Regions from separate parts of the Ruminococcus sp. 5_1_39BFAA genome, predicted to be linked through region 4. Evidence: riboswitches for the same ligand, from Rfam matches in the RefSeq annotation. Region 4 holds a riboswitch; each other region holds the start of a gene.
What was found. A riboswitch is a leader RNA that binds a small molecule or an ion and turns the genes downstream of it on or off. The one in region 4 is predicted to bind cobalamin.
Positions count from the first base shown of each region.

Region 1: another riboswitch for cobalamin. It lies ahead of ACESZH_RS06245 (LysR family transcriptional regulator); the one in region 4 lies ahead of ACESZH_RS12795 (sirohydrochlorin cobaltochelatase).
Region 2: another riboswitch for cobalamin. It lies ahead of ACESZH_RS06765 (cysteine-rich small domain-containing protein); the one in region 4 lies ahead of ACESZH_RS12795 (sirohydrochlorin cobaltochelatase).
Region 3: another riboswitch for cobalamin. It lies ahead of ACESZH_RS01540 (leucine-rich repeat domain-containing protein); the one in region 4 lies ahead of ACESZH_RS12795 (sirohydrochlorin cobaltochelatase).

Region 1 covers NZ_CAXSVO010000003.1:270,970-276,121, reverse strand. Annotated here, with positions in the region: gene ACESZH_RS06265 (ABC transporter permease) at 1-115, shown strand, start outside; gene ACESZH_RS06260 (GTP pyrophosphokinase family protein) at 196-873, opposite strand; gene ACESZH_RS06255 (MBL fold metallo-hydrolase) at 1,043-1,867, shown strand; gene ACESZH_RS06250 (bacteriohemerythrin) at 2,015-2,419, shown strand; cobalamin riboswitch at 2,451-2,635, shown strand; gene ACESZH_RS06245 (LysR family transcriptional regulator) at 2,771-3,706, shown strand; gene ACESZH_RS06240 (nitrogenase iron protein NifH) at 3,865-4,680, shown strand; gene ACESZH_RS06235 (hypothetical protein) at 4,691-5,152, shown strand, end outside.
Region 2 covers NZ_CAXSVO010000003.1:385,462-390,613, reverse strand. Annotated here, with positions in the region: gene ACESZH_RS06775 (N-acetylmuramoyl-L-alanine amidase family protein) at 1-1,481, shown strand, start outside; gene ACESZH_RS06770 (NlpC/P60 family protein) at 1,686-2,996, shown strand; cobalamin riboswitch at 3,142-3,336, shown strand; gene ACESZH_RS06765 (cysteine-rich small domain-containing protein) at 3,598-3,921, shown strand; gene ACESZH_RS06760 (hypothetical protein) at 4,279-5,152, shown strand, end outside.
Region 3 covers NZ_CAXSVO010000001.1:347,921-353,072, forward strand. Annotated here, with positions in the region: gene ACESZH_RS01535 (DUF4430 domain-containing protein) at 1-398, opposite strand, end outside; cobalamin riboswitch at 728-925, shown strand; gene ACESZH_RS01540 (leucine-rich repeat domain-containing protein) at 1,124-1,969, shown strand; cobalamin riboswitch at 1,993-2,143, shown strand; gene ACESZH_RS01545 (leucine-rich repeat domain-containing protein) at 2,170-3,033, shown strand; gene ACESZH_RS01550 (helix-turn-helix domain-containing protein) at 3,097-3,900, shown strand; gene ACESZH_RS01555 (hypothetical protein) at 3,992-4,177, opposite strand; gene ACESZH_RS01560 (VirD4-like conjugal transfer protein, CD1115 family) at 4,197-5,152, opposite strand, start outside.
Region 4 covers NZ_CAXSVO010000011.1:28,195-33,346, reverse strand. Annotated here, with positions in the region: gene ACESZH_RS12810 (VanW family protein) at 1-2, shown strand, start outside; gene ACESZH_RS12805 (DUF6110 family protein) at 279-590, shown strand; gene ACESZH_RS12800 (heavy metal translocating P-type ATPase) at 587-2,659, shown strand; cobalamin riboswitch at 2,817-3,020, shown strand; gene ACESZH_RS12795 (sirohydrochlorin cobaltochelatase) at 3,252-4,259, shown strand; gene ACESZH_RS12790 (hypothetical protein) at 4,303-5,152, shown strand, end outside.

The sequences.
Region 1 (5,152 bases), on a different contig from region 4:
GATGGTGCCTTATGTGGTTACCATTGTGGTACTGGTGGTGGTAAGCTTCCGAAAGAAAAAGGAGAACCAGCCTCCGGAAAGTCTGGGACTGTCTTACTTCCGCGAGGAGAGATAGTGGTTTCGGCGAATGCCGGAAATAAAATATAACGGCGATCAAAAAGGGCGGCTCTTTCAGTTGAGCCGCCCTTTTTAAGATCAGATATCATGAAATTTTCCAATCATATTTTTGATACTCTGCATTTCGTTGTCCATTTCAATGACAGCCTGGGCGGACTTTAGCAGCTCCTTGCTGATACTGTCATAGCCCTCCATCTCCTCAATACCCTGTTTGTACCGAAGCTGATGCTCTAAAGTGGCCCAGAAATCCATTCCGTTTGTGCGGATCTGGATCTCTGCCCGCACAGGAGTTTTTCCCTTGGAGAAAAACACGGGAATCTCTACGATCATGTGATAGCTCCGGTAACCATTAGGCTTGGGATTTTTAATATAATCCTTTACCTTAATGACCTTGATATCATCCTGGTTTGCCAAAAGGTCGGCAACGGTATAGATATCATCGATAAAAGCGCATACAACCCGGATCCCGGCCACATCATTCAGCTTTGTCCGGATGTTTTCAGCCGTGAATTCGCAGCCAAGCTTTTGCAGCTTCCGGTAGATACTTTCCGGTTTTTTGATTCTGGTCTTGATAAAGGAGATGGGATTTCTTTTATATTCCACGGAAAATTCATCATCCAGTACCTCAAGCTTTGTCCGAATTTCCCGTATGGCACATCGGTACATCATCATTAAGTCGCCGAATTTCGCCGCATTATTTATGAAATGTTGAGGATCTGAAGTCTCCAGCCATGAAGGCCCTTTCGTTTCACTCATATTGATACCCTTTCTGTATACAGGATTTGTGATTCTTTGCTTCATTATAATCCAAGTAATTAAAATTAGCAAATTTCTATTGTAAAAAAATTCACAAGGGTTTAAGATACAAAGAAAGGGGATCTGTGCCAGGGTACACTGGCGCTGTTGTGAAAGGGGAGAAAGCCAAATGAGGATTGTTACCTTAATGGAAAATACTGCTGTTTCACCTGAGATGAAAAGCAGTCATGGACTCAGCTTTTACATTGAGACAAAAAGTCACAGAATACTGTTCGATATGGGACCGGACGGGGCGTTTCTGGAAAATGCGGAAAAACTGGGCGTGGATATCGCCAGGGTAGACATTGCGATTCTTTCCCATGGACATTACGACCACGGCGGTGGACTGAAAGCCTTCCTGGAAGCCAATTCCACCGCACCGGTACATATACAGCGGAAGGCGTTTGGGGAATATTATGCTCATGACCCGGATGGGACGAGACGATATATTGGTTTACCGCAGGAGATGAAGGATGATCCGCGGATCGTATACCATACAGGAGATTACAGGCTGGATGCCGGACTTCAGGTTTTGGCAGGAGTGACAGGACGGGAATGCCATTCTCCGGCCAACGACCGTCTCTATATGTCCATTAACGGCAGAGATATCCAGGATCTGTTCATGCACGAGCAGAATCTTCTCATTCGTGAGGGTAACAAGATGGTTCTGATTGCCGGGTGTGCCCACAACGGAATCCTGAATATTATGAGGAAATCAAAAGAGTACGCACCAGGCGGGATCGACTTTGTGATCGGAGGGATGCACCTGAAACATGCCTACCCGGAGGAGCAGAGGCAGCGCATATTCTGTAAAGATCTGGCAGAACGCCTGAAAAAGCAGACAACCCAGTATTACACCTGCCACTGTACCAGCGTGGAAGGGTATGAAATGCTTCACCAGGAGCTTGGAAAACAGATACAGTATCTTTCAGCGGGAAGCGTGCTGGAGATATAGGAAAAATCTGTATTGCAGATTGAATTATAATCTTTCTTTTGATATAATAAGCAGAGAAAAACCGCGGAAAGAAAGTTCATATAGAAAAATAGCGGAGAAAGCCGGAAAGCAGCATTGTATTTTCCGGAAATAACGGGAGGTAAAATTATGGCAATTCAATTTGATGATTCTTTAAAAACAGGTAACGAACTGATCGACTCTCAGCACCAGGAGCTGATCGCCAGAGTGAACAAGCTGACAGAGGAATGTAAGCCTGGCACAGAGAAGACAGTTGCTGCTCATACACTGGGCTTCCTGATGGACTATACCAACGAGCATTTTGCAGACGAGGAGAAGCTTCAGGCAGAGCATGGCTATCCTCTTCTTGACGCACACAAGGAGCAGCACGCTTCCTTCGTAAAAGCAGTAGAGGAGCTTGAGGACATGCTGGTTGAGGAGGAAGGCCCAAGCGAGGCTTTCGTTGCAGCCGTTAAGAAAAACGTGGTAGAGTGGCTCTTAAACCACATTATGGTTTGGGACAAACAGGTTGCACAGTATGTAACCGGTAAATAATTTTGAATGTAAGGGCGCTGCGTCTGCGGCGCCCTGAAATAAAATATCAAGTGAATTCTATAAAGAATGAGAGGGAATCAGGTGTAAATCCTGAGCGGTCCGGCCACTGTAAGCAGGGAGTGTCATTTTGGAAAGCCATTGCATGAAGCGTGTGAGAAGGCAAAATGACTCAGCGATCTGTAAGTCAGGAAACCTGCTTGATAGTAATGTTGGAAAGCAGGCTTCCGAGTAAAGCGCGCCTCCGTGGAGATATTTGTAAAAGGATTTTCCTGTCAAACAGATATGCTTTTAAAGCCTGCGGTCAGCAGGCTTTTTTTCAAGTCTGCCCGAACAAATGGGAATGGAGACAGCATGAAGGAAATTGATCTTGATTTTAACGGCCTTGATATCAGTCTGATTGATATGAACCTGAAAACCCTTTATTATTTTATCATAGTTGCTGAGACTGAAAATATCACCAAAGCGGCGAAAAGACTCTATGTTACCCAGTCTATGCTCAGCAAGAACATCATGGCACTGGAAGAGAGGGTTGGAATACCGTTGTTTGACCGGGACAGCAGAAATCTGAAGCTGACAAGAAGCGGCAGATATCTGTATCAGAAATGGAAGGATATTATTATTTTATATCAAAGGGATATAGAGCATGCAAAGCTTATATCATCTATAAAGGTGGAGCGGCTAAGAGTCGGGTGTTTTCCTCTGAAAGATTCCGTAGGATTTATGGAGCCGTATTTAAAGCATATCTACGTAAACTACCCGGAGACTTTTGTGGAAATTTTCAGGATGAATTATAACCGTCTGCTGGAGCATTTGAATTCAGGGCAGATGGATATCGTGTTTACGCTGGAAACGGACATCCCAGACAATGCGGGGTATTATGAGTGGCAGGAAGTGGCCAGGGTGCCTTCAGTTGCGGTGGTCAACAGGATGAATCCCTTATCGGAAAAACGGATGTTGAAAATAGAGGATCTGGCAGGGCAGAGGCTTCTGATCAGCAATCCGCCCGGAAGCCTTTCCAGAATGGAAAAAATACAGAAAATCTGCAGAGAAGGTCCTTTGGACATCCGTGATATGGAGTTTATGAACAATGACCTTACCGTCTTTGTCAATGCAGAATACAACCGTGGAATCGGCCTGGGAATACGCGGCGTATTCAATGAAGAAAACGAGCGGGTAAGGCTGATTGAAATCGGGGATGCAGCAGTCGGAATCGTGGCAATGTGGAACAGGGACGCAAAAGAAGATATTAAGGATTTAATATGCAATACGCTGCTGCGGGAAATTTAGGAATTTTAGTATTCCAATTTATAATTTTACTTATTTTGGCGAATTGCATATAATAAAGGTGAATGAAGAGTAGTGATGTACAATATCTGGTTTCACCTGTTAAAAAACACCGCTATTGACGGTGTTTTTTGTATACATAGAAAAAGAGGGATTGCGGCGTGAAGAACTGTATAAGAATTGCATTTTACGGAAAAGGCGGAATCGGAAAATCAACGGTAGCGGCAAATGTTTCCGCATCCCTGGCAAATATGGGGAAAAAGGTTCTTCATATCGGCTGTGACCCAAAATCAGATTCAACCAGGACTCTGATGGGAAGGCGGATACCTACTGTGCTGGATATGCTTTGTGAAAAAGGGCAGATTTGTGCGGAAGATATCCTCTTTCAAGGCTATGCAGGCGTAACCTGCGGGGAAACAGGCGGTCCCCGGGCAGGAAAGGGCTGTGCCGGAAGAGCTATTACGGTTATGGCGGAACAACTGGAATCACTTCATGTGTTTGAAGAAAACTGGGATGTGATCGTCTATGATGTACTGGGAGATGTTGTCTGCGGCGGATTTGCCGTACCCATGCGGGAGCGTCTGGCGGATCTTGTATATATCATAACATCCGCAGAATTTATGTCCTTATATGCCGCAAATAATATTATCCGCAGTATTGCAGAAATCCAACAGGAATCAGATATCCGGTTTGGAGGAATCATTTATAATCAGAGAAATGCCGGAACAGGAAAAGAACGTGTGGAGGAGCTGGCAGCAGTGACCAATTCCATACTTACGTCCTCTGTTTCTTACAGCAAAGAGATAGAAATTGCAGAATATCAGGGAAAAACGGTTGTGGAGTATGCTCCTGACAGTCTGGCTGCAGGGCAGTTTGCCCATTTGGCAGAAAAAATATTGAGAAAAGAGACAGCCGGCATCCCCAGAGCAATGTCAGATAGCCAAATGGATCAATTCTGCAAAAGCTTCATGGGATAAAGGAGAGAAAATGGAAAAGGATTTGGCGGCTGTTTCTCAGGATGCGGTTGGAAACAGCTTTTTGGCGGCAGTTGCAGAGATTCCCGGGGCGGTCGTTCTGGCAGTGGGGCCTCCCTCCTGTATGAGGTGCCTGTATTTTTCCTTTTATCAGCAGAAGGCAGAAGAATATCTGTTTCTGCTTCCCTTAAAAACAGAGGAATTTGCAGCAGGCTTACAGGTTTCACTGGCGGAAGAAAGCATCAGGGAGATCATCCGTGAGTATTCCGTGCGGGCTGTGCTTGTTTGTACCTCCTGTGTGGATGTTTTGGCGTCCACAGGCTACAGAGCCATGGGCAGAAGGCTGGAAAAAGAGACAGGAGTTTTCATAGATATATTGGACCGCGGTCCTTTGTCCGTGGGTAAGATAACACAAAAAGAGCGATTTCTGGAAATCCGGAAGAAATGGCTGGAAAAGCTTTCGGCTGCCGGGACA
Region 2 (5,152 bases), on a different contig from region 4:
TTCTGTTAGTGATGGCGGGGCTGACCAGCACTGCTACAACGAAGGAAGTACAGGCTGCGACAAAGACGGGATTTCGGACAAGCAAGGGTAAAACATATTACATAGATTCCAATGGCACAAAGCACAAAGGCTGGCTCACTTTAAACGGAAAGAAATATTACTTTAAAAAGAAAAATGGCGTCCAGGTAAAAGGCTGGCTGACAATAGGCAAAAAGAAATATTATTTTACCAGCAAAGCAGGCGTTATGGTGACAGGGTGGCTTAAGAACTCTAAAGGCCAGAAGCGTTACTTTAACAAAAAGACAGGGGTTATGACCACTGGGTGGCTGAAAATGAGTAAGACGAAAACCTTCTATTTCTATTCAAAGTCGGGTATAGCGGCGGCTAATTGCTGGTTGAAGGACAGCAAAGGAAATACAAGATATTTTCGTGCCAGCGGCGTGATGGCAAAGGGTTGGCTTACCAGTTCAAATGGTGAAAAACGGTATTTTAAGACAACATCCAAGACATCTACAGATGGAGCAATGGCGACCGGATTTAATACGATTGACGGTGTTACTTACTACTTCTACAGCGGAAGCGGTATTATGGCAACCGGCTGGGTGGAAAATACAGCAAACGGTACCAAGTATTATTTCGATCCCAGCACTGGCGAGATGGCTACCGGAGTAATAACGATAGACGGAGTGAAACAGGAGTTTTCAGATAAGGGCGTTTATGTTGGCACAGTAGCTGATGACCCGGGTATTTCTGCGGGCACAGGAACGAGAACCATTAAGAATTATCTGGCAGGAGCGCTGCAGCCGGTAGGACAGGCTCTCTACATTTGGGGCGGCGGCTGGAACGATTCCACCAGAAAGGGCGTAAGTCCTACCTGGACAAAGTGGTATAACAAATGGTCATCTAATCCAAGCGGCTATGATTATAACAATTACCGTGATCTGAGCACTACCAACAGAGCGAAGGGTCTTGACTGTTCCGGCTTTGTGGGATGGGCGGCATATCAGGTAATGCAGACAGCATCGAATGTAGGATCCGGTTATACTGTGGTTTCCGGAGATATCGGCTCCTATTATAAGAGCACATTGAAATGGGGCAGCATTGTAAACCAGTCTTATCTGTCAAAACATGATTGGACACTGAAGCCTGGGGATATCGGCTACAACAGCGGACATACATGGATTGTACTGGGGCAGTGCAGTGACAAGAGCGTGGTGATCGTTCATTCCACTCCGCAGGCTGGCTGCCAGATTTCCGGAACAACTACTCCAAGCGGCGATTACGACAGCGAGGCAGTAGCACTGGCGAAAAAATACATGTCCATGTATTCCGGTTACACGAAATTTGAGTATCATCCGTCCTGCGGAAACTATATCCGTAACGGTAACTATCTGAGATGGAACAGCAGTACCCTTTCAGATCCGGAGGGATACGCAAATATGACAGCTGATCAGATTCTTTACGATCTGTTCGGAAAGTAAGAAGAGTTGAAAGAGAAGAAATCAATCTTGGTGATCGGTTTCTTCTCTTTTTTTAAGAAATAATATGTAAATGTTACAAAAGTTTAAAATTTATTTCGATTCAGGGTTGCATTTCTTGTAACGATGTGTTAATATGTAAAAGAATTAAGAAGACTATTGCAGAAATGTTACAAATAAGTTTAAAAGTTACGAGGGTGAATAATCATGAAAAAAAGAATTGTATGTCTGACACTTGCACTTATGATGTTTGGTACTCAGGTGGTGAGCGTTAGCGCTTCAAGAGAAGATGATTTAAGAGAAGAACAGGCATGGACCAGCCAACAGTTGGATGCTACATATGCCCGCATCGATCAGCTCTGGTATCAGAAACAGCAGCTTGAAAGTGAAATTGCCACTCTCGATGCAAACCTTGTGAATGTAATGGTTTCTATCCAGACACTTGAGGGCGACATCACAAACAAAGAGGCTGACATCGTAAAGACACAGGGTGATCTTGAAAAAGCGCAGAAAGCAAAAGACAAGCAGTACGAGGCTATGAAAAAGCGTATCCAGTACCTTTATGAAAAAGGAGGAAGCGATGCATGGTTCCAGATGATGATGAATGCTGACAACCTGGCAGACCTTCTTACCAGAGCGGAATATACCCAGAAAATGTATGAACAGGACAGAAAGAGCCTGGAGGTATACGCAAACACTATCACAGAGGTACAGAAGCTGGAAGACCAGTATACACAGGAAAAAGCAGAACTTGAAAGCATGAAGCAGGAATATGAAGCAGAATCTGCTAACCTGCAGTACCAGCTTGATGTAAAACGTGCAAACTCCGCTGACTGTGAGAATGAGATCGCTTATGCACAGCAGCAGGCTACCGAATATGCAAATCTTCTTGCAGAGCAGCAGGCTGAAATCGAGAGATTAGAGGCTGAGAGAATCGCTGCGGAGGAAGAAGCAAGGCGTCAGGCTGAAGCAGCAGCCGCTGCAGCCGCAGCCGAGGCTGCAAGCTATGAAGAAACCGGATATGATGAGAGCGGAAGTGAGGAATACGATTCCGGGTCCGGTGAAACAGAATATGAGTATGATGAGTACGGAAATGTGATCGACACAGCAAATACTGTGGACGCCAGCGAGTACAGCAGCAGTTCTTCATCCAGCAGCTCCAGCAGTTATTCCGGTTCCGGCTCTTCTGTAGTTGATTATGCTACACAGTTTGTTGGAAATCCGTATGTATGGGGCGGTACAAGCCTTACAAACGGTGCTGACTGTTCCGGTTTCGTACAGAGTGTATATTCAAACTTCGGCGTAAGTCTTCCGAGAACCTCTTACGAGCAGCAGAATGCAGGAACTGAGGTATCCTATGCTGATGCACAGCCGGGTGACCTGATCTGCTACGGCGGTCATGTAGCTATCTACATGGGCGATGGAAAAATCGTTCATGCTTCCAACTCTGTAGACGGTATCAAGATCAGCGATAACGCTGCTTACAGAACCATTACCTCTGTAAGACGTCTTGTATAGTTAAAAACATATGGCTGTATGAAAGGTGTGAAAACTTTTCATACAGCTTTTTTGCTGTTAAAACTTCGCTGGGATTTTTTGCCGGAATCTATCATTATGGGGTTGACATCCGGGCGATGGGGTGGTACTATAATGTCAGTATAATTCCATATTGAACATATTAAGTGCTGACGGCCTGAGAAGAAGGCTGGCAGAAAGAGGGAATCAGGTGCGAAACCTGAGCGATCCGGTCACTGTAACAGAGGAGTGAGTCTCGTAGTCCATTGTGCGCAAGCATGAGAAGGGGAGATGATACGATGATTCTGGAGCCAGGAAACCTGCTTAGTATGGCGAGGTTAAACTTCCGTGTAAAGTGTAACAACCAATTTTGGGGAATCCGCAGCCCCGGAACGTTGTCTGCTCTACAGAAGCAGGCATTTTTTATGGAATGCGCCTGTTCATATGAATTATACAAGATTAAATGGCAGGCGATACTACTTCGGATGTATCCGTTCCCTCCGCGTATATATGAACGGTTCATATTCTACCCCGAAGTAGCATCGCTCCCTCTTTATAATAAGAAAGAAAAATTGGCCGCATCAGCGGCTTTTGTTTTTGGCGAATGTACAGGAAAGGGGAGCAACGAATGGAAAAGCAATACTGGGAAGATAAGGAATATTCTTTTTTCAGCCATAAAAAATGCGAATATTTTCCATGCCATAAGGGAGCGAATCCGGATGATTTTAACTGTCTTTTTTGCTATTGCCCACTGTATGCGCTGGGCGACAAATGCGGGGGCAATTTCCGGTACACAGATTCGGGGATCAAAGACTGCACCAATTGCCAGCTTCCTCATAAGAGAAAGAATTACGGCTATGTGACCGGGAAATACCGGGAGCTTGCCGATATGATGAAAAAAATAAAAGAAGATGAAAACAAATTTTGATTTCCGTTGCTTTTTACGGATCAAACAGCACAATAAAAGAGTATAATAGGAAAGTCTTTGGAGAGGATAGCAGCTTCAAAGGCTTCCTTTGGTTTTGAGGTGCGTCTGTATGCATTTATGCTTGACATCATGCCAAAGATATACTAAGATTTTTCTACAGATGATGCGTGCTATAGAGAGATCATCCGGCAATTCAATTCTAAAACATCTTAAATGAAATTCATATCCTGTATTCCAGGAAAATTCCAACCTGTTGTTTTATAATAATTTAGTGGAAAGCCATTGTCTGTCCATATTGTTTTTGCTATAGTTAAATCGGAGGATTTCTCTTTATAGCTTCCACGGAAAGGATGCTATATGGAAGAAATGCAAACGACAAAAGAGAAAAAATCAGAAGCCATGTCTCATGCTGCCCAGCACGAGGATGCCGCCATGAAGGTGATGATGCAGTTTTTTGCGGATGAGCTGCTGGAGCAGTTTGGAATTGAAGGTAAGGTAAAAGCCTTCGGTCCCACAGAGAATGTCTATCTGGAGCTGAAAAAACTGTATGAGGATTTCAATCTCGTCATGGAGGACGGGACATGGAAGCATTTTGAATTCCAGAGTACGAATGAGGGAAAAGAAGGATTAAGGCGTTTCCGTTCCTATGAGGCAGTTGCAAGCTATCAGCACGGTGTGGAAATCACCACATATGTTTTGTATTCCGGAACGATCAAGTCTCCTGTGACAGAGCTGCGGGAGGGCGTAAATACATATCGGATAGTGCCGATCATCATGCAGGACAGAAATGCAGATCTTCTGATAGGAAAACTGAAAGAAAAAGCAGCCAGAGGGGAAGAGATTACGAAATCGGATCTGGTCCAGCTAACCCTGTGCCCACTAATGGCAGGAGAAACATGCCAGAAGGATCGCATCAAGGCTGCATACGAAATCACAAAAGAAGCAACGGAGATTTCTCCGGAGGAAAAGCGAAAGATAGAGGCGGTGATATATACAATGGCAGACAAATTTCTGGACAATGTTAGTATGGAAGAGATTAAGGAGGCGGTCAGTGTGACAAAGCTGGGACAGATGCTGGTGAATGATGGGATCGAAAAGGGAATCGAGAAGGGGATCGAGAAGGGAATCGAAAAGGGAACTGAAAAGACTAAACTGGAAAGTGCCAGAAACCTTCTGGACTTACTGGATGAAGCGACCATTGCCGAACGGATCGGCTTATCCCTGGAAACGG
Region 3 (5,152 bases), on a different contig from region 4:
TGAAATGTGCCTTCATATGCCACTGTATCTGCAAAGAGTTCGCCTCTCTTTAATTCCAGCATCATAGACTCTGTACTGCATTCTGTGAGAACGATTTCTGTATTTTCATTCAACACAAGACTGCCCTTCTCTTTGATCAGCAATTCCGCCTGTGCTCCTTCTCTGGTTGCAATTGCATCGCCTTTTTGAAGTGCAGCATCGGAATCCAGCATATATCCGATTCCTTTTCGCTCCATATCGGCAACACCTTTTATCGCTTTGCTGGTCAGAATAGTCTCTTTCGAACCGCCAAACCATCCCTGAATCTTTCCCGCTGTAAACACACCTGCCGCTGCCAGAACAATGAGTATCAGTATCATAATCCCATTGAACAGTCGCTTTTTTGCCTTTGTCTCCATTTCATTCTCCTGTTGTTTTAAGAATGCTCTGATAAAAATTAACGCAAAAAAAAGGTAATGTAATCCCCTGGAAGAAATTACATTACCTGACAGGCGTTCTCGTGCGAAACCACCTCGTCTTATACCAAAAACCCCAGCTCGCCGACTATACGGCTGCGCACACACCTGTGCAGAAATCACATCTGCTCGCTGAAGCTTTCCCACATATGAATAACACATAAAATCACAATATTATCTATATGAGTATACTCCGCCAAAAACTTTTTGTCAAATAATATTGCCTTTTTCAGTAATTTCATGTATGATTAAGGAAATTTTAATATTATTTTATACAACTATCGGTTTTAAGTTCCAAGACTGTGGGGTATCCCACTGTTGCGGCTTAGAGGGAATCCGGTGTGAATCCGGAACAGTCGTGCTGCTGTAAACGTGCAGTTATACCTCATATCCATTGTGGTCGTCCATGAGAAGGGAGATATAACGTTACTGCGTGAGTCAGAATACCTGCTTAAAGCTACTACCATATACTACACGTAATAGGAAAATGGGAGGTGGTTTTCTTTTGATGTGCGAATCGCTCCGTGTATGTATAGAGGTCACAATTACATCTCTACCGGAGTTTTCCTGTATTTATTCGATAGTTTAACCACCTGATGGTCATGTGTATACCCATCTTTTATCCTTTACAGGAAAACAATAAAACAGTTTTCGTAAAGGAGTTTTTTATGTTATCCCCGTCAGTGTGTCCCCCCCATTTAAAATGTGATATTCTAACCCATAAAGATGTTGCCAAATATGTAGCCAAACATACCATACTGCCGGATTCCGTCTCAAAAATTCCGTCTCAGTTATTTTATAAAAATCACACAATTTATACGATTGATTTTCCAAAGAATCTGGAAGCGATTGGAACCAGGGCATTTTATAAATCTACCTATCTGAGAGAAATAAACCTTCCTGCCAGCGTAACAGAGATTGGTGTGTACGCTTTTGCTGAATGTCCGGCACTTTCCAGTGTAACTATGCCGGTTATGCTCCGTGATCTGAAAGACGAAGTATTTAACAGTGACCGTCGTTTAAAAAAGGTTATATTTCCGGAAAATTGCCAGACAGAAACCATCGGATCCGGTGCTTTCTTTGAATGTGATTCTCTGAAAGAACTGAATCTTCCGGACAGTCTTCTTGAAATCAGAAGTCGTGCATTTTATCGCTGCAAAGAACTAAGGGAGATACATTTTCCACCAAATTTAAAGAGTATCGGTAATTCTGCATTCTATTTCTGCGGTCTCGAAGATCTGCAATTGCCTGATTCTCTGGAATATTTGGGGGAAAGCGCATTTTTCAAATGCAAATATCTGGTTCATGTAGAACTTCCGACATCTGTCAAACATATCGGCAAATGGTGTTTTCACGGCTGCCACAGAATGAAGACGCTTACCATACGTCATGATCCTGAGTTTATCGGGGAATGGATCATTAACCGTGCTGCTGCTATTCGTTGTTATAAAGGTTCTGTAGTAGATAAATATTGTCAGGATAATGAATTAACCGTTGAATATCTTGAAGACTAAATGCTATTCATAATTAAATAATTGAAAAAATATCGGTTTTAAGTTCTGTTGTATCCATACGATCCGTTCATACAACAGCCAAGAGGAAATACAGGTGAAAATCCTGAGCTATTGTGTTGCTGTAAGTGTATGTTTTACACAAGCCAGCCATCTGCTTAAAGCGAAAAAAGACCCGTTTCTTTTTATACAAAGGAGTTTTTATGGCTGTAACAACACAAATTTTCACCAATAGACTTACCATCTCGCCCGATAATGTCTCCCGTTATGTTCAGCGTGATATACAGCTTCCTTCTGATCTTGCGGTCATTGAAGCAGAAGCATTTTCAAATAAACGGAAAATAAACAGCGTTTCTTTCCCGGATTCTTTACGTGTAATCGAAGAGAAAGCTTTTTTCAACTGTACCAGTCTGAAAGAAGCACATCTTCCAAAAAGAGTAGTAAAACTTGGTATTGGAGCATTTGCAAGATGCCTCACACTTGAAAAGGCTACTCTCCCATCTGTTGTGACTATTATTCCGGATGGTCTCTTTGCTTATAACGGCATGCTGCATAATATCACTATTCCATCCGACAGTAAACTGAAGATAATTCGACCCGGAGCGTTTATAAACTGCAATGCGCTCTCTTCTCTGGTTTTACCGGACAGCGTACAGAGAATCCACAGCAGAGCCTTTTATCGATGCAAAAATCTGGAAAACTTTCCTTTTCCAAAGAATCTGAAATACATCGGTGAGGAAGCATTTTATTTCTGCGGTTTTCCGGAACTTCATCTTCCGGACTCTCTGGTATATATTGGAAAAGCAGCATTTTTCAAATGCACAAAATTGATCTCTGTCGTTCTGCCAACCTCAGTAAAGCATATCGGAAGCCAGGCATTTCATGGATGCAATCGCCTGAAATATCTGGAAATCAGACACAATCCGGAATTTGTAGGAAAAGAAATTATCAATCGCCAGACTACGATCCGATGCTACAAAGGTTCTGTTATGGATAAATATTGTCAGGAAAATGAACTGAATGTAGAATATCTGGAAGGAGAACCTGAATTTTCTATCTGGAAATAATCGCAAGTACGGACGCGCAAATAATCCTTGTTCCTGCTATAGTAAATACAGGAGGCAAAGAATATGACTTATCTGGAAAGTATTGAAAAAAGTAAGAATTATATTCTGGAACATCTTACAGAACCGATTACTGCTGAAGAACTGGCATCAGAATCAGGCTATTCCCTGTATCACTTCTGTCATGTTTTTTCCAATGTTACCGGTTATTCTGTAGGAGCTTATATCAGAAATCTTCGTCTTACCATGGCGGCTGAAGATCTTTTGTATGGACAAAGCGTTATGGATGTTTCCTGCAAATATGCGTTTGATACTCAATCCGGATTTGCCAAAGCATTTCGCAGACAATACGGAATGTCTCCTACCGAATATAAAAAATGGAGGATTATGATGAAACCGGAAATCAAAAAAATGGATGCTTTTACAGCAGCATGTTACTGCCTTGCCAAACCGGAAGGTGAATTTGACTTTATAAGCAACACTGCTTACTGGCTTGGAAAGGACTTTTCTTCTGTAAGTCTGGAAGATTACCAGAAGCTGACTTATGACGGATATTCTGAGATTGGAGCATGGCTTCATCCAGACAGTACAACCGGAGAACTCTGCTACTATTTCGGACCTATCGTAAAAAACACTGACTATGTACCGGAAGGTATGTCTCTTATTCATATCCCGGAAGCGGAATATGCTGTATTTACTGTTCCGCAGGCAAAAGATGTGAATGAATTACATGCTAACATTCAGAAAACATGGAAATACATTTATACAGAATGGCTTGATAACAGCGAATGGAAATATGATGAAAGCAAATTCAATTTTGAGCGTTATCTGGGAGAAAATACATATATCTATATGCCGGTATGTAAATAGTCCTGTTTTATCCATGTGAAATAGAATTTGTAAAACTGCTGTAGCCATAATTAGTTACAGCAGTTTCTGCATCATTTTGACTTTCATTGAATTATTCCTTGAATATCTCTAACATCTTTTTCTTAATGATGGAATTTATCCTATAGTTCTCCAAATGTTCGAAATCCAATCGCAGTAAATCTTCATCCGAAAGTTCCAATATCACAGCACTCCCTTCCTTTTGTTTTTTCCTGAAATATTCCAGATCTTTTTCCGTTAATAATTGTATTTCTTTCATGCAAACCCTATTCTCCTTTTTACATCATTGCCCGCATTAATACAGTCACACGATTTCCTTCACAAAAAATCGTGTCTCTGTCACTATTCTCTACAGCATAAAATTCCCCATCTAAACAATAGCCACTCAGCCAGTGCTTATGTAATACGCTGCTGCCTGATTTTACAGCCTCCACTTCTTTGAAAAACACCGGAAGAGCTTCCCGCTCCTCTGCCACATATCCATGATAAGAATCCGGCAGGTACAAATATTTCTCGTTCAGCTCCTGCAGTTCTTCACCGATCTCTGATTCTGCAAATATACCTTTATACAATTCTACCTGCATTCGGTAGGATTCTTCTCTTGTTTTCGCGCCTTTACCATCCAAGAAAAATGCCAAACGTCCAGTCTCATACAGGTCTTCCCTTTCCCGGTGGTGACAATATGCACCCATACTGCAGGACTCTTTGAAAACATCCTTTTCCAGCATCCGGTATTTCTCATCAATCACCGGGTCAAATCCACGCACCAGAACCACACATTTCTGATTGTCCAGCTTCCGTACCTCATCCGGTGCCATCATATCACGGCCAAGCACATCACAATTGCTGCTGCTCGAGCCATGGCTGCCTTTTGTTTCGCCAGTGGATTTCTTATCAATTGTAACCTTTCCAAGCATTTCCGACACATATTTAAACGTGCTCTGCTCATTGCCGCCAAGGAAAACGAAGCTGTCACAATTGCCCGGAATTGTTTCCCATGTATCTTTAAATAATGCCTTTATTTGAGCCAGATTCTGGATGATGATATTGCAGGAAATATCACGGCTGCGCATGGTAGAAAGCAGTTCGCAGAAGCTGTCCGGCAATGCGACATTTGAAAATTCGTCCATCCATAAAGACACCGGGACAGGCAGCCTGCCTCCGTATTTGTGGTCTGCTATATAGTATAATTCCTGAAAAATTTGTGTGTAGAGAAGCCCTACGACAAAATTAT
Region 4 (5,152 bases):
AGTTTGATCAAAATGGCGGATACCTGACATATCAGATATCCGCCGTATTTTTATGCAATCGAATACTGACAAAATGGATAAAATTTCTCATTAAGCACAAAAGGACTGGAAAATGCCTAAAATGCAGTTACAATAAGGTGGTAACCATTGTAGAAGAATGCAAGGAGGTATTGAACATGAAGAAACATAAATTCTGGGCATGGGCTACAGTAATCTGCTTTATCTTAACGATCTATACCGGATACGAGCATAAATAAGAGACAGAGGAGGACACATTTATGACAGACTTTAACTTTAAGAAATCAGGACTTTTTGCAGCAGGTGTGCTGTTTGGCACCGCCGGAATTAAAATTTTAACTAGTGCAGATGCTAAGAAGCTTTATACGCATTGTACGGCAGCCGTTCTTCGTGCCAGAGATTGTGTGATGAAGACAGCTACTACACTTCAGGAGAATGCGGAAGACATTTATGAGGATGCAAGACAGATGAATGAGGAGAGAGCCGCAAAAGCAGAGGTATTTGAGGATTTCTGTGAAGAAGAAAATGAAACTGTGAGAGATTCTGAAGGTGAGGAAGCGACTGAAGCATGAGATTCGTCATTAAGCATGAGGGTAAAGGACGTATGCGGATTCATGTTCTGCAGGACAGAATGACCTTTCAAGAAGCCGACATGCTTCAATACTACCTCAGTATGCAGTCTGGCATAACGTCTGTAAAGGTTCGTGAGCAGACACAGGATGTTTCAATTTGCTATGAAGGTGAAAGGAGTTCGTTGATCCTTCTGCTCCGGCGTTTTTGCTATGACACAGTAGAAGTACCGGAAGCCTGCCTGGATAACTCCTCCAGACAGCTAAATGATCATTATAAAGAAAAACTGGTTCACAGCGTTGTCCTGAAGGCAGGAAGCAGGATCTTTCTTCCTTATCCGGTAAGAGCCGGGATTACTGTGATAAAATCGATCAAATATATATACAGGGGCTTAAAGACCCTGGCTTCCGGAAAGCTGGAAGTACCGGTGCTGGATGCAACAGCGATCGGAGTTTCTCTGATCCGGCAGGATTTTAATACAGCAAGCTCCGTCATGTTTTTACTTGGAATCGGAGAAATCCTGGAAGAATGGACACATAAAAAGTCTGTAGATGATCTTGCCAGAAGCATGTCCCTGAATGTAGGGAAAGTCTGGATGCTGCAGAATGGGCAGGAGATTCTGGTACCTGCTTCTGAGATCCAGGCGGAGGATCAGGTAGTGATCCATATGGGAAATGTAATTCCGTTTGACGGAGTTGTGACGGACGGAGATGCTATGGTCAATCAGGCATCTCTTACCGGTGAGTCCCTTCCGGTACATAAATATACCAACGGCTATGTTTATGCAGGAACAGTGGTGGAAGAAGGGGAGCTGACGGTCTGTGTAAGAGAAGTAGGCGGCTCAGGACGGTATGACAAGATCGTTTCCATGATCGAGGAGTCAGAAAAGCTGAAATCTTCTCTGGAAAGTAAGGCGGAGCATCTTGCGGACAGGCTTGTGCCATATACCTTTGCAGGAACAGCTCTTACCTGGCTTCTGACGCGCAATGCTACAAAGGCAATCTCTGTTTTAATGGTTGATTTTTCCTGTGCACTAAAGCTTGCCATGCCGGTTTCCGTTTTGTCAGCTATCCGCGAGGCAAGTGTTTACGGCCTGACGGTAAAAGGCGGTAAATATCTGGAGGCAGTGGCAGAGGCGGATACCATTGTATTTGATAAAACAGGAACTTTGACAAAAGCGTGTCCAACGGTTGTAGATGTCATTTCATTTAATGGGGAAGCTCCCGATGAGCTACTTCGGATCGCTGCCTGCCTGGAAGAGCATTTTCCGCATTCCATGGCAAAAGCAGTGGTGGATGCTGCGAAAGCAAAGCGTCTTGGACATGATGAGATGCACTCCAAAGTGGAATATCTGGTAGCACATGGGATTTCTTCCAAGATTGAAGGAAAGAAGGTCATTATCGGAAGCCATCATTTTGTTTTTGAGGATGAGGCATGTACGATACCAGCCGGAATGCAGCATAAATTTGAGATGCTTCCATCAGGCTGTTCCCATTTATACCTTGCGATTGAAAATGAGCTGGCGGCTGTTATCTGTATCGAGGATCCGCTGAGGCAAGAGGCAGCAGAAGTAATCCGTTCCCTGAAGGATTCCGGGATCAGCAAGGTGGTCATGATGACTGGCGACAGTGAGCGGACAGCCTGCGAGATTGCCCGTATGGTGGGAGTGGATGAATATTATTCGGAGGTACTTCCGGAAGATAAAGCAGGGTTTATCGAAAAAGAAAAAGCTGCCGGAAAAAAAGTGATCATGATCGGCGATGGAGTAAATGATTCGCCGGCACTCTCAGCTGCAGATGTGGGAATCGCCATCAGCGACGGTGCAGAAATTGCCCGTGAAATTGCAGATATTACGGTGAGCGGAGATAATCTGTATCAGGTAGTTGCACTGAAAAAGATCAGTAACGGCCTGATGAGAAGGATCCAGGGAAATTACAGGATGATCGTAGGAATCAATACCGGCCTGATCCTTCTAGGTGTTTTCGGCGTTATCCAGCCAACTGCGTCAGCCCTTCTTCATAACACTTCAACCCTCGCTATCAGTCTGAAAAGTATGGAGAATCTAATATAGAAAATATAAAAATGCTGTTCCTGTATAAGGGCGGCATTTTTATATTTTGAGGATGGGAAATATGCTGATAGAAGCAGCAAAAGGGAGCAGAAAAGTTTCTGTAAAATCCGTGTAAGAATTATTGCCAATTGTTTTTATATGTGCTATACTAACTACAATTTCATAAGATACAGAAGGTGAGAAAACGGAATGATCCGTTTTTGTAAAAGGGAAACAGGTGAGAATCCTGTACGATCTCGTCACTGTAATTAAGGAGTGTTGGGCCGGGCAGTTTAGCCGCTGCAGTCACTGGGAAACTGGGAAGATAGCCCTGCATGATGATTTATAAGCCAGGAAACCTGCCTATCTGTTGGTACTGGAGCTTCGGGTTCCGAATCACGAGTAATTGGTTGTACCGTTTTGATGATATACTTACATTTTGTATATTCATGATTGAAGTCAAATCCTTTTACCCATGTAGAAGGATTTTTTATTTACAGATCATTGTTTTGATGCCCGTTTTTCCTGTACCGCTTACATAAGCTGATGTACTAAAATGAAAATATATCAACATCAGGGAGAATCCAAGCCGATTCTAGAACAGGAGGAAGAAATGAAAAACAAAACTGTAAAAGCACTTGTTATGGCACTCGCAGTGTCCACGATCACTATGATGGGTTCCGTAAGCACATTTGCTGAGGAAGCTGAGGCTACAGAAGAAGGTGTTGAAGCAGAAGAAGGCGAAGAGGCAGAGGAAGCCGAGGATGAAGAAAACTACGAAACCGGTGATGCTTCCAAAGACAATCCCAGAAACCAGGATGAGATCGGTGAGAACGAACTGTTAGTAGTAAGCTTTGGTACCAGCTTCAATGATAACCGTGTTGCAACGATCGGTGCAATTGAAGATGCAATGGAAAAAGCTTTCCCGGATTACTCCGTAAGAAGAGGTTTCACAGCTCAGATCATCATTGACCATGTACAGAGCCGCGATGGCGAGGTAATTGATAACTTCGGACAGGCTTTGGAAAGAGCTGTTGATAACGGAGTTAAGACTCTGGTCGTACAGCCTACTCATCTGATGAATGGCCTTGAGTACAATGATGTTGCAAACGAACTTGCTGAATATACAGACGCTTTTGAGAATGTTGTACTTGGCGAGCCGCTGCTGACTTCTGACGAAGACTTTGCTGCAGTTGAAAAAGCAATTACAGAGTGGACTGCTGATTATGATGACGGCGAGACTGCTATCATCTTCATGGGCCATGGTACAGAGGCAGAATCAAATGCTGTTTATTCTAAAATGCAGGATAAACTGACAGAGGACGGATATGACAATTACTTTGTCGGCACTGTAGAGGCAGAGCCATCTCTTGAGGATGTTCTGGAACTGGTTCAGGCCGGCGATTATAAGAAGGTTATTCTTGAGCCTCTGATGATTGTAGCTGGTGACCACGCAAACAATGATATGGCTGGTGACGAGGAAGGCGCTTGGAAGAAGACCTTCGAAGATGCCGGATATGAAGTAGAGTGCCTGCTTCGCGGACTTGGCGAGAATGAAGCAATTCAGAATCTTCTGGTAGAGCATGCACAGGCAGCTATCGATCAGGTAAGCGCTGAGTAATAATTCCAGACTTCAAAATAATAAAAGAAAAGAGTAGAAATTCATGAAAAAATTACAGGTAACAGCATTGATATTGATGCTTTCTGCTTCCATGGCACCCATTACCTGCTTTGCAGAGGCAGAAAACACAGCGGCAGAAGAGTCTGCAGCGGAAGAGAGTGTGGCATCATCTTCTGAGCTGGGGCCGCAGAATGAGCTTTCCGATGAGGGGCTGAGTGCGGTAACGGCAAAGGATGTGGAGGAAGGAACGTATTCTATAGAAGTGGAATGCAGTTCTTCGATGTTCCCGATTGACGACTGCCAGCTTACTGTTAAGGATGGAAAAATGAGCGCTGTCCTTACTATGGGAGGGCAGGGTTACCTGAAATTATATATGGGTACTGGTCAGGAAGCTGCTGGCGCTTCGGAGGATGAGTTCATTACGTTCGTGGAAAACGATCAGGGAAAACAGACCTACGAAGTTCCTGTGGAAGCTCTTGATCAGGTGATCAACTGTGCAGCTTTCAGTAAGAGAAAGCAGAAATGGTATGACCGTACTCTGATTTTCAAAGCATCCAGTCTTCCTGATGGCGTTCAGAAAAATGTCCAGATGACAACCCTTGAGGATTTGGGGCTGGAGGATGGAGAATATCTGGTTGACGTAGAGATCGGGGGCGGCTCCGGTCACACGAAGATTGAGAGTCCGGCACCGCTTACCATAAAGGATGGGCAGGCAGAAGCGACAATCGTATGGGGAAACTCGAATTACGATTACATGAAGATCAAAGAGGAAAAATACGAATGGGATGGAAATGGAGAACATTCCACCTTTGTCATTCCGGTAACCGGATTTGATTATAAGATGCCTGTTATGGCAGATACTGTGGCACTTGGAACCCCGCGTGAACTGGATT